Regions from separate parts of the Pantoea alhagi genome, predicted to be linked through region 2. Evidence: predicted binding sites of a transcription regulator. Region 2 holds the regulator's gene; each other region holds the start of a gene.

Region 1 (3,280 bases), 1.2 Mb from region 2:
ATAAGAGAGGATTTGTGCAGTTCCCAGCATAGTTATTCCTGTTCAGAAAAAGAAAGATTGCGCCAGCAGGGCTTAAGGTCCAGATGTTCACGACACCGGTTAGCAAACGCGGTAGCGCCTTCTTCCTGCGGTCCCCAAACGGTGAGAGAGCGGAACGTCCGTGCCACCATCATCATGTGGGCATGCTTCTTTGCCTGTACGCCGCTGCACAAAATAGCCAGCCTTTGCGATTAAGCTGCCTGTTTGATGGCGTTCGGCATGTTATGGCTTGTTATTTATAGAGCGGCAGGCTGCCTGTGATTTTGGTGATTTTCTTTTTCGGGCCGATAAGCCCAATGGCGACCAGCTCGATATTACTGCTGTTGACTGAAGAGATGCGTTCGCCATATTCATCATAGGTTTTACAGGACTGGGCCAGGGCGCTGAATGGCATAACATAGATCTCTTCATCATTTTCAGCCGTCTTTTGCAGTTCATGGATGACTTCGCCTGGCGCCAGCAGTACCGGGAGCGGCGCGTAAATCACGCCCGGGTAATTGATGTTGTCCAGACTTTGCCTGTCCGGGCCTACCAGGTTTTCAACGGTGCGGCCAAAGCTAATGCCGATCACGCTCGCGGCGTTAATGGCAAGACCGGCGGGCAAATCTTTATCAATGACAATCGTGCAACGATGTTGGCTGGCATCAAATTTCATATTCGGTTCCTGGTTTTTCAGCAAGCGCGGCCTTCAAACATGCCGATAACGACAAAATCAGCCGCGATATGACGGCGAGTGATGTTGCGACCATAGGTCCATCCTTTAATTTCATCAATGTAATTAGGGTGCGCACGCGTCGATCTTTCCGCATCGATAGCTTCAATGGAAGCCCAGCTCCATGGGGTTTTAAACGTAAACAAGACGATATGCATTAACATACGAGTCGGTTCCTTTCGGCATTCACTTCAATTAATCATTAAAGTTGCGAATGTATTATGCCGTAGCCGGAAGGGAAATTGTTACCTATATCACTTGCTTCTTTGCTGGTGTCAGGAAAAAATCATCTTTTATCACGGTGAAAACGAAAGGAACTTTCTTTTATGGCGCTTAGCCCGACAGAAATGAAAATCCTGAAGCTGTTGCAGGATGATGCGCGTGTTACTAATCAGGTACTGGCCGAAAAAATCGGCATGTCCGCTTCGCCATGCTGGCGCAAAGTACGCAAGCTGGAAGAGGATGAAGTGATTCAGGGCTATCGTGCCGTCCTGAATCGCAAAAAAATTGGCCTGGGCGTTATGGTGTTTGTGCGAGTAGCGATCGACAGCCACAGCGAAGCGGAAGCAAGGAAATTTGAAGAGGAAGTAACCGCGCTGGAAGATGTGGTGGCCTGCTACAGCATCGGCGGCGATGCCGATTTTTTATTGCAGGTAGTGGCTTCGGATCTGGATTCCTATGCCGATTTCGCCATGTCGGTAGTGCGCCGTCTTCCCGGAATCAAAGAGATGCAAAGTATGTTTGTTCTGAAAGAGATTAAACCGCTGGTGACCTTGCCGATTAAAAAGATCGGGGAGGGGAGCTGAAGCAAGCCTACTTGCCGCTGAAGGAGCTCTGACGCTGAAAAACGTCGCTGGCTTAAATTTCCTGCGCCCTGATAAATAATCACTGCGGCGTCTTGTTTTTTTTGTGCCGATAATGATAATCAGTATCGTTTGTGTTTACGCATCTTTACGTCACTTTACGCGAACTAAAACTACTGAGGATCAGGCATGTTTGTACCCTTTCTGATTATGCTGCGCGAAGGGCTGGAAGCAGCACTTATTGTCAGCCTGATTGCCAGCTACCTGAAGCGTACCCAACGCACCCGCTGGTTCGGCGCCATGTGGGCTGGCGTCTTTATTGCGGCCGCGCTCTGTCTGGCGCTTGGCGTGTTCATCAACGCCACAACCGGTGAGTTCCCGCAAAAGGAACAGGAGCTGTTTGAAGGTATTGTGGCGGTGATAGCGGTAGCGATTCTTACCTGGATGGTTTTCTGGATGCGCAACGTTTCGCGCAACGTCAAAGCGCGGCTGGAAGATGCCGTCGACCAGGCGCTGCAAAAAGGCAGCCACAATGGCTGGGCGCTGGTGCTGATGGTGTTTCTTGCCGTGGCACGCGAAGGGCTGGAATCGGTCTTCTTTCTGCTGGCCGCTTTTACCCAGGATGTCGGTATGGCGCCGCCCGTTGGCGCTGTGCTCGGGCTGATCACGGCTGCGGCTATCGGCGCGCTAATCTACTGGGGCGGCGTCAAACTCAACCTGGCGAAATTTTTCAAATGGAGCAGCCTGTTTATCATTTTTGTTGCCGCCGGCCTGGCTGCCGGGGCGATCCGCGCCTTCCATGAAGCGGGGCTGTGGAATCACTACCAAATCATCGCCTTTGACCTCAGTAACGCGCTCTCCACACACACCCTGTTCGGGACGCTGCTGGAAAGCCTGCTGGGATACCAGGAGACGCCTACCGTTAGCGAAGTCGCAGTCTGGTTTATCTATCTGATCCCGGCGCTACTGTTCTTTTTTATGCCTGCCCGGCCGGGTGCCGCAGCGGCACGTTCAACAAGCTAAAACTAATGGCGCGTTTTTCGCGCCTGTTTGTGACTTTAACAGGGACTATATTGATGACTATGATTTCTCGCCGTAAAGCCTTACTGGCTTCTCTTCTGGCGTATTCCGCTGTGTCCGGTGCGGCTGATGTGCCGCAGGTAAATGTCAGCGTTAACGATAAACAATGTGAACCGATGGCACTCACCGTTAATGCCGGCAAAACCCAGTTTATTATCCGTAACAACAGCCAGAAAGGGCTGGAGTGGGAGATCCTCAAGGGCGTTATGGTGGTAGAAGAGCGTGAAAATATCGCGCCGGGCTTTACGCAAAAGCTCACCGCCAATCTTGAGCCTGGCGAATATGAGATGACCTGCGGCCTGCTCAGCAACCCGAAAGGCAAACTGATCGTTAAGGCGACCGGCACTGAGCAGAGCAGCGGCAAACAGGCTGAGCTGATGCAGCTAAGCGGAGCGATTACCGACTATAAAAGCTGGGTTGTTGGCGAAGTGACGCAGCTGGTCAGCAGCACTAAAGCTTTCACCGACGCGGTTAAAGCGGGTGATGTGAAAAAAGCGCAGTCGCTCTATGCGCCAACCCGGCAGCACTATGAGCGTATCGAACCGATCGCTGAGCTCTTCTCTGACCTGGACGGCAGCATTGACGCGCGTGAAGATGACTATGAACAAAAAGCAGCGGATCCTAAATTCACCGGTTTCCATCGTCT
Region 2 (3,280 bases):
CAGAACCTTTATCCGCTTTTCATCAGGTGGCGGAGTTTGTCAGCAGTGAAGCCGTGCTCGATGACTGGTTAAAGCAGAGGGGCCTCAAAAACCAGGCTCTCAGAGCGGCCCGAACGTTTGTGGTTTGTAAGAAGGACACTAAACAAATAGCCGGCTTTTACTCTCTGGCCACCGGGAGCGTCAACCATACAGAAGCGACAGGCAGCCTTCGGCGTAACATGCCTGATCCCATTCCTGTCATTATACTTGCCCGTCTGACTGTCGATGTCTCATTCCGTGGAAAAGGGCTTGGTGCCGATTTACTGCATGACGCAGTGCTTCGTTGCTATCGGGTAGCCGAGAATATTGGTGTACGTGCAATCATGGTTCACGCACTTACGGAAGAAGCCAAAAACTTCTATATTTATCATGGTTTCAAACCATCACAAACTCAGCAGCGGACATTATTCCTGAAACTCTCTCAATAGGAGGTGAAGGCCAATACGTCCATACCGCTACGAGCGGGAATCGGATGATACACCTATTGTTAATTCAGTAGAAACTTTCACGAAAGAAGATGACAAACAGTTTATTGATGAGACGGCAATGCGAAAGTAAGAAAGCTGCGGGATGGATAATTCGGTTACGTAACAGTTTATTTAGCGTTAGCAGGAAACAAAAAAGAGCCCATGTATTAAATGAACTCTTCCTCAGATGCCTCGGTTAATCTGTCCAACTTTTTGGGTCAGTACAAATCATGGCTACTTTCTTCAGCGCATGACGCCTTCCTGTGGCAGCTCCAACGGGCGTCTTGATATCTGGTGGGATGCGCGCTCTGACTGGAACGCCAACGGTGAAAAAGCAATTTTTGCCGGTGTGATGTATGACTTAGGCGGCTGGGATCTGGACCTGTTTTATACCATTCAGCAGGGCAGAGCGAAGGATACGCTGTTTAAGCTGCACTTCACCCGTTACAACAATCACAGCAATCTCTCCAGCTACGGCGGTGGATACGGCAATATTTTCCAGGATAAGAAAGAGGTGAAGTTTATCGTTATCGCCCCGTTCACTGTTTTTTTAACGCATGCGGGCAGCGTGAAGGGTAAAAAAAACCGGTGCCTGAGCACCGGTTTTGATTTTACTGCATAGCATAATTGATTATTTATCGTGTAATGTTTCGTCTTCGCGGCAATCGCCCAACGCGCAGTGACCATACAGATAAAGGCTATGGTTGGTCAGTTTGATGCCGTGGCGCGTGGCGATTTCACGCTGGCGGGATTCAATAGACTCATCACTAAATTCGATAACCTTGCCGCAGTCCAGGCAGATCAGATGATCGTGGTGCTGCTGCTGGGTCAGTTCGAAAACGGATTTGCCGCCTTCAAAGTTATGGCGGGTAACGATACCGGCATCGTCAAACTGGTTCAGGACGCGATAAACCGTCGCCAGCCCGATCTCTTCGCCCATATCAATGAGTCGCTTGTATAACTCTTCCGCACTGACGTGATGGCTCTCAGGTCCCTGAAGCACTTCCAGGATTTTTAGTCGCGGAAGTGTGACCTTCAGTCCGGCCTTCTTTAATGCGGTGTTATTGTCAGTCATGCGGATATTGTCCTGTTACTTTGCTAGTCACAATGTGGCTGAACAGCCATGAACATCGGTCGACGCTAAGCTAATAGCGTCTCATTATAGAACTGATGCTTCGAAATGAAAACCGTAAGGGTGCGCGTGAAATCGCAAGTGGAAGTAAAGAGAAGATCGCTACGTCCGGCGTTGTTCATGCCCATATGATGCTGTGTTTACATTTCGCTAGATCCTGCCGCTTTACAGCACCACGGCAGGAAAGCGCGCGACCGATACGGGTATTCTACCGACTCAATAGTAAAATTTTCAAACCCGTATCTATCATTTCTATAGGAAATACCTGTTACGCAATGTGATTTACAGCACAATGCGCGTTAAATCAGGCTTCCAGAATTTCCTGCAGGTGCAGTTCTGCATAAATCTGTTTAACCCATTTATCAACGCGTTCGTTAGTCAATTCGGGCTGACGGTCTTCATCAATGGCTAAACCAAGGAAATGCTTATCATCTGCCAGGCCTTTCGACGCTTCAAAATGATAACCTTCGGTTGGCCAGTGACCAACAATCACCGCGCCGTTTGGCTCAATGATATCGCGAATAGTACCCATCGCGTCGCAGAAATATTCAGCGTAATCTTCCTGGTCACCGCAGCCAAACAACGCCACCAGTTTGCCGTTGAAATCGATCTCTTCCAGCGTTGGGAAAAAATCGTCCCAGTCACATTGTGCTTCGCCGTAGTACCAGGTCGGGATGCCTAACAGCAGGATATCAAAAGCTTCCAGGTCTTCTTTACTGCTCTTGGCAATATCATGCACTTCGGCAACATCGCTACCGAGCTGTTTCTGGATCATCTTTGCAATGTTTTCTGTATTGCCGGTATCGCTGCCAAAGAAAATACCTACGATTGCCATGAGTTTAGTAACCTCTTGAAACTTAAAAATATGGTAACTGCCCGTTGTATGCAGATTACGGCAATAATAGCAGAGACCGTCAGGAGGCGGAACTCGTAAAGCCGCTGCATTTGTTTCTTAGTGCGCTTCTTCCAGCCGTTCAAAGCGCCTGCAACTGGGCGAGAATCATCTCTTCGATCAGCTCGCTGCGGCTGACGCCGCGTTCGGCAGCCATCGCATTAAGCGCATCGACGGCCTCACTGTTCATCTTCAGTTCAACGCGCCGTAACCCGCGGACTTTGTCACGCTTCAGCTGGTTGCGCTTGTTGATACGAAGTTGTTCATCACGCGACAGCGGACTGGTTTTCGGGCGACCCGGGCGACGTTCATCTGCGAAGAGATCGAGCGTGGTCCGGTCCGTTTGTTCTTTTGCCATAGAATCGTGATACTGAATGGGCTGCGCGTTTGCGCCGCGCATGGTGACGTTTGGGCCGGTTTGCCCCCGTTTAACGGCGGCAAAATTTTAGCGCGCCATCATACCCTGACCAAAGAGCGAGGACAATCTTTGTTAGCCTGTTAACATATTGCTTTTACAGCGCTAAAAAACGCCGCACAGCCCGCAGCACCGCATCCGGTTTTTCAGCATGAACCCAGTGGCCTGCGCCAGCAATCACGTGCGCTCGCGCCGCTGGAAACTGCGCCAGCAAAGCATTGCGATGAATATCATCAAGATAGGGAGAAAGCTCACCGCGAATAAACAGCGCCGGGCCGTGCCAGGCGGGCACATTTTCCCAGCCGGAGATGCTGCTGTAGTTGTCCCAGAGTGCC
Region 3 (3,280 bases), 640 kb from region 2:
ACGGAGTCCAGCGGCAGATGGATTAACAGTACGCAGTAACCACAGGCGCTGTCGTCCATCATCGACATATGATAATGCCGGTGATGGGAAGCATCGGAGAAGGAGGGGGGCGCGGCGATCTCTGTAGCCGCATGATGGTGAGCATGTTCCGCTACTGGCGGGCTTGGTTGCCCGGCACTGTCTGCAGCGCAGCCCTGTTCATGGCTCGCGTCTTCTGCCTCTGTCGGCTCATTCATCACCATTGCTGACATATGCGCCATCATCAGCGAGCTATAGCCGTGTTGAGCCATCAGCGATTTTGAAATCACTGGGGCAACAAACAGCAGCAGCATAGCCAGCAGCGCCAGCCATGCCGGAAAACGGCTGCGGGCGATGGCGAAAGAGATCAGCGACACAAAAAATCCTGAAAAAAATAACCGCGTAATTGTATGCGAATTATCCGTCCAGGAGTAACGAATTAAGCTGAAGGCGGAGCATTTTGGCAAACATCCACCCATACAGCATCGGTAAGCTCCGCCATTTTTTCTGGCGAAATCCGCACTGCGCTATGAATAGACCCTGCCGCTGGCAGCACTTCGGCAAAGCGTCGCAGAGAAATATCGCAGTAAACCGGCAGAGGATGCTCAAGGCCAAAAGGACAGACGCCGCCGGGCGGATGACCCGTCCAGTTCAGCACCTCATCGGTGGTTAACATGCGCGCTTTCGTGCCCAGGGTTTCTTTTAGCTTGCGGTTATCCAGACGAAGGTCGCCGCCGGTCACGATCAGGATGACCTGATTCTTCACTTTTAACGACAGGGTCTTGGCAATCTGTCCTGGCGCAACGCCATGCGCTTTAGCAGCAAGAGCCACAGTTGCCGTGCTCTGATTTAATTCAATGATGGCGATTTCAGGGGCTCGCTCGGCAAAGTAGTGCCGTACAGACTCCAGGCTCATGTTGTCTTGCTCTTCACAATAAAAACGGGGGTGATAAAGCTGCCATAACCGGGAGGATCTGTAAACGTCAGGCGGCGGTAAAGCGCCGCCGCACCAGAAAAGCGCGCGCCTGCTCTGCGGGAAAAGTCAGACGGATTTCAGGGTGCAATCGCCGCAGCGCTCCACGGCTGGCAGGCGATAGCGTTGACAGCAGCTGCGACGCTGCATTGCGCCGTCACGCGGAATTACGGTGCGGTAAAGCGGATTATCGCTGCCATCCAGCAAATGGCGTGAGAAAAACAGCGCATGCTCCAGGGTGAGCAGCGTGGCGTCATCTACCCAGCTTTTCATCTCACCCAAAAACCAGTGCATCAGATAGCCGGTATTATTCCAGATAAGTTTGGCGTTGATTTCGCCATGCTGTTCGATGCCCTGTACCGCAGGGATCAAATGCTTCTGGATAAGTCGATCGATACGTTGATGTGCGTTCAGGTAGCGTGCATCTTCATCTTCATGTACATCGATCCAGAACTTTGCCGGGCGGCCGCTTTCATGGAACTGCAGATGAAAATGTTCCAGCGAGCAGTCGAGCGCGCGTTTCTCCATTACCAGTGCCAGCATCAGCGGCGGCACTATAAGGCCAAAATACCACTGCGCCCAGAGAGATTGCAGCGGCTTGGCCTCGCGCGGCATATCCGCATGCTCGCGATAGATCTCATCGCCATAGCGCGCCAGCAACTGATTAAAGTGGGCGCTTTGTGACCACTCCGCCTGGATAAGGGTATCGCCAGGAGCGGCGTCATTCAGGGTGATAAACTCAAGGAACCAGGAACGGTGTTCGCTGAACAGGCTATGCAGCGCAGCGCTAAGCGAACTGTCGCTCTGCATAAAGATCACTGGAGACGAACCGTACTCATAAGCCTGACGCGTAACGATGGCCATAGGGCTTCCTGTGTAATCCACTACCGAAATGGAGATAAGAAAACAAATGATAATCGTTCTTGATTGTATCCAGGAAGGAATAAGGTGGCAAGTAGGGGTTTCGCTCTAATGTCGACAGGATGTCCCCGGCAATCTACAGCATATAACCAGATAAAAAATCAGGTTTTTAGCAAAGCAGAAAATCATTCTGCGCTATGCGCAACCGGCATGTAAAATGCCAGGGTAAAAACAAGTGCATGCATTCTGCTGGTTGCTGACTGATTTTTTATTTAGCGCTGTTAAGCGGATAAGTCCTTTTTAATTTGTATTAAGGAAGATTATTTACCATAGCTAAATAATCCCTCAAATAAATGATGAATTTATCATTAAATGAGATCTACCGGGGCGGGTATCAGGTTTGTTTCGCAAAGCTCTTCCCAGGAGAGAATAGTATTTCTTCCGCGATTTTTTGCCACATATAAAGCCCGATCGGCATTTGCCATTGCCTGTTCAAAATCTTCTTCGATTATCGGAGCAATACCGGCGCTGATGGTGACGTGGGTGGATACGCGATGGTTAAATTGATGGGGAATTTCCAGATCCAGCACATATTGGCGAATACGTTCTGCCAGCTTCATGGCAATAGAAGCATTAACGTTGGTCATCAGAACCAGAAACTCTTCACCGCCATAACGGGTCACAATATCCCGCGAGCGTACCGCATCACGAATCGCTGCCGAAACGCGCGTCAGCGCCTGGTCGCCCATTGCATGACCATAGTTATCGTTGTAGGACTTAAAATTATCGATATCAAGCAGCATAACGAAGTGGCTGCCGGCCTGGTTCTCCAAAAGGTTCTCCAGCCGGTTCTTCAGGCCACGACGGTTATAAAGGCCGGTAAGCGGATCAAGCATGCTCAGGTCGCTCCAGGTCTGTTTCTCCTCATACAGTTGAAACAGCAAGCGTCGCGTGAAATGGTCGCTGCGACGCTGCATCAGACTCTGAAGCGTGAAGCCGAGCAGTGGTAGCGTGATGGTAAACAGCAGCGTCAGCGGATGCTGGCCGCGATCGAGCAGCATGACGGTGAGGGAAGGCGGGGCGATATGCAGACAAAACGCCAGCAGGTGTTCATTCAGGGAGATAGTACCGATAAAAAAAACTGCCATCAGACTAACCAGCAGAAAACTACCGTCAAAATAAAAAATCAGCTCGCTTTTATGTGCAATCAGCCATGCCCAGAGCCCGCCCATAATAAAAGCGGTAAAAGATAACAGCGGCCATTTTTTTTCAGGTTTCAGGATCCAGAAAGCTAATTGCAATAAACTCAGCAGAACTATCAGCATTGCCGGTAAAGAGAATGAAATATTTTCTCCTTTATTTATCGGTAACATAAAAAAAAGTGATGTTGCCATGTTTAAAAAAAGATAAAGCATCAACGACAGGCGA

Evidence for each region. The regulator Fur, encoded in region 2, represses iron uptake genes when iron is present. The targets are predictions, from matches to a motif close to ATAATAATGAGAACNACTATCAA.
Region 1: a site for Fur is predicted at 1,664-1,686, ahead of efeU (iron uptake transporter permease EfeU). Genes of this name have one in related genera too.
Region 3: a site for Fur is predicted at 1,902-1,924, ahead of fhuF (siderophore-iron reductase FhuF). Genes of this name have one in related genera too.

Annotation. Positions count from the first base shown of each region.
Region 1 is NZ_CP019706.1:3,328,880-3,332,159, forward strand. Features, by position in the region: gene B1H58_RS15705 (LysE family translocator) at 1-30, opposite strand, end outside; gene B1H58_RS15710 (DUF2000 domain-containing protein) at 272-694, opposite strand; gene B1H58_RS15715 (Dabb family protein) at 712-915, opposite strand; gene B1H58_RS15720 (Lrp/AsnC family transcriptional regulator) at 1,078-1,557, shown strand; gene efeU (iron uptake transporter permease EfeU) at 1,744-2,577, shown strand; gene efeO (iron uptake system protein EfeO) at 2,631-3,280, shown strand, end outside.
Region 2 is NZ_CP019706.1:261,894-265,173, reverse strand. Features, by position in the region: gene B1H58_RS01210 (GNAT family N-acetyltransferase) at 1-467, shown strand, start outside; partial or broken gene B1H58_RS01205 (ChiP family protein) at 733-1,056, shown strand; gene fur (ferric iron uptake transcriptional regulator) at 1,138-1,581, opposite strand; gene fldA (flavodoxin FldA) at 1,943-2,473, opposite strand; gene ybfE (LexA regulated protein) at 2,613-2,888, opposite strand; gene ybfF (esterase) at 3,043-3,280, opposite strand, start outside.
Region 3 is NZ_CP019706.1:899,053-902,332, reverse strand. Features, by position in the region: gene B1H58_RS04190 (DUF2946 family protein) at 1-395, opposite strand, end outside; gene B1H58_RS04185 (YbaK/EbsC family protein) at 458-934, opposite strand; gene fhuF (siderophore-iron reductase FhuF) at 1,061-1,855, opposite strand; gene B1H58_RS04175 (diguanylate cyclase) at 2,221-3,280, opposite strand, start outside.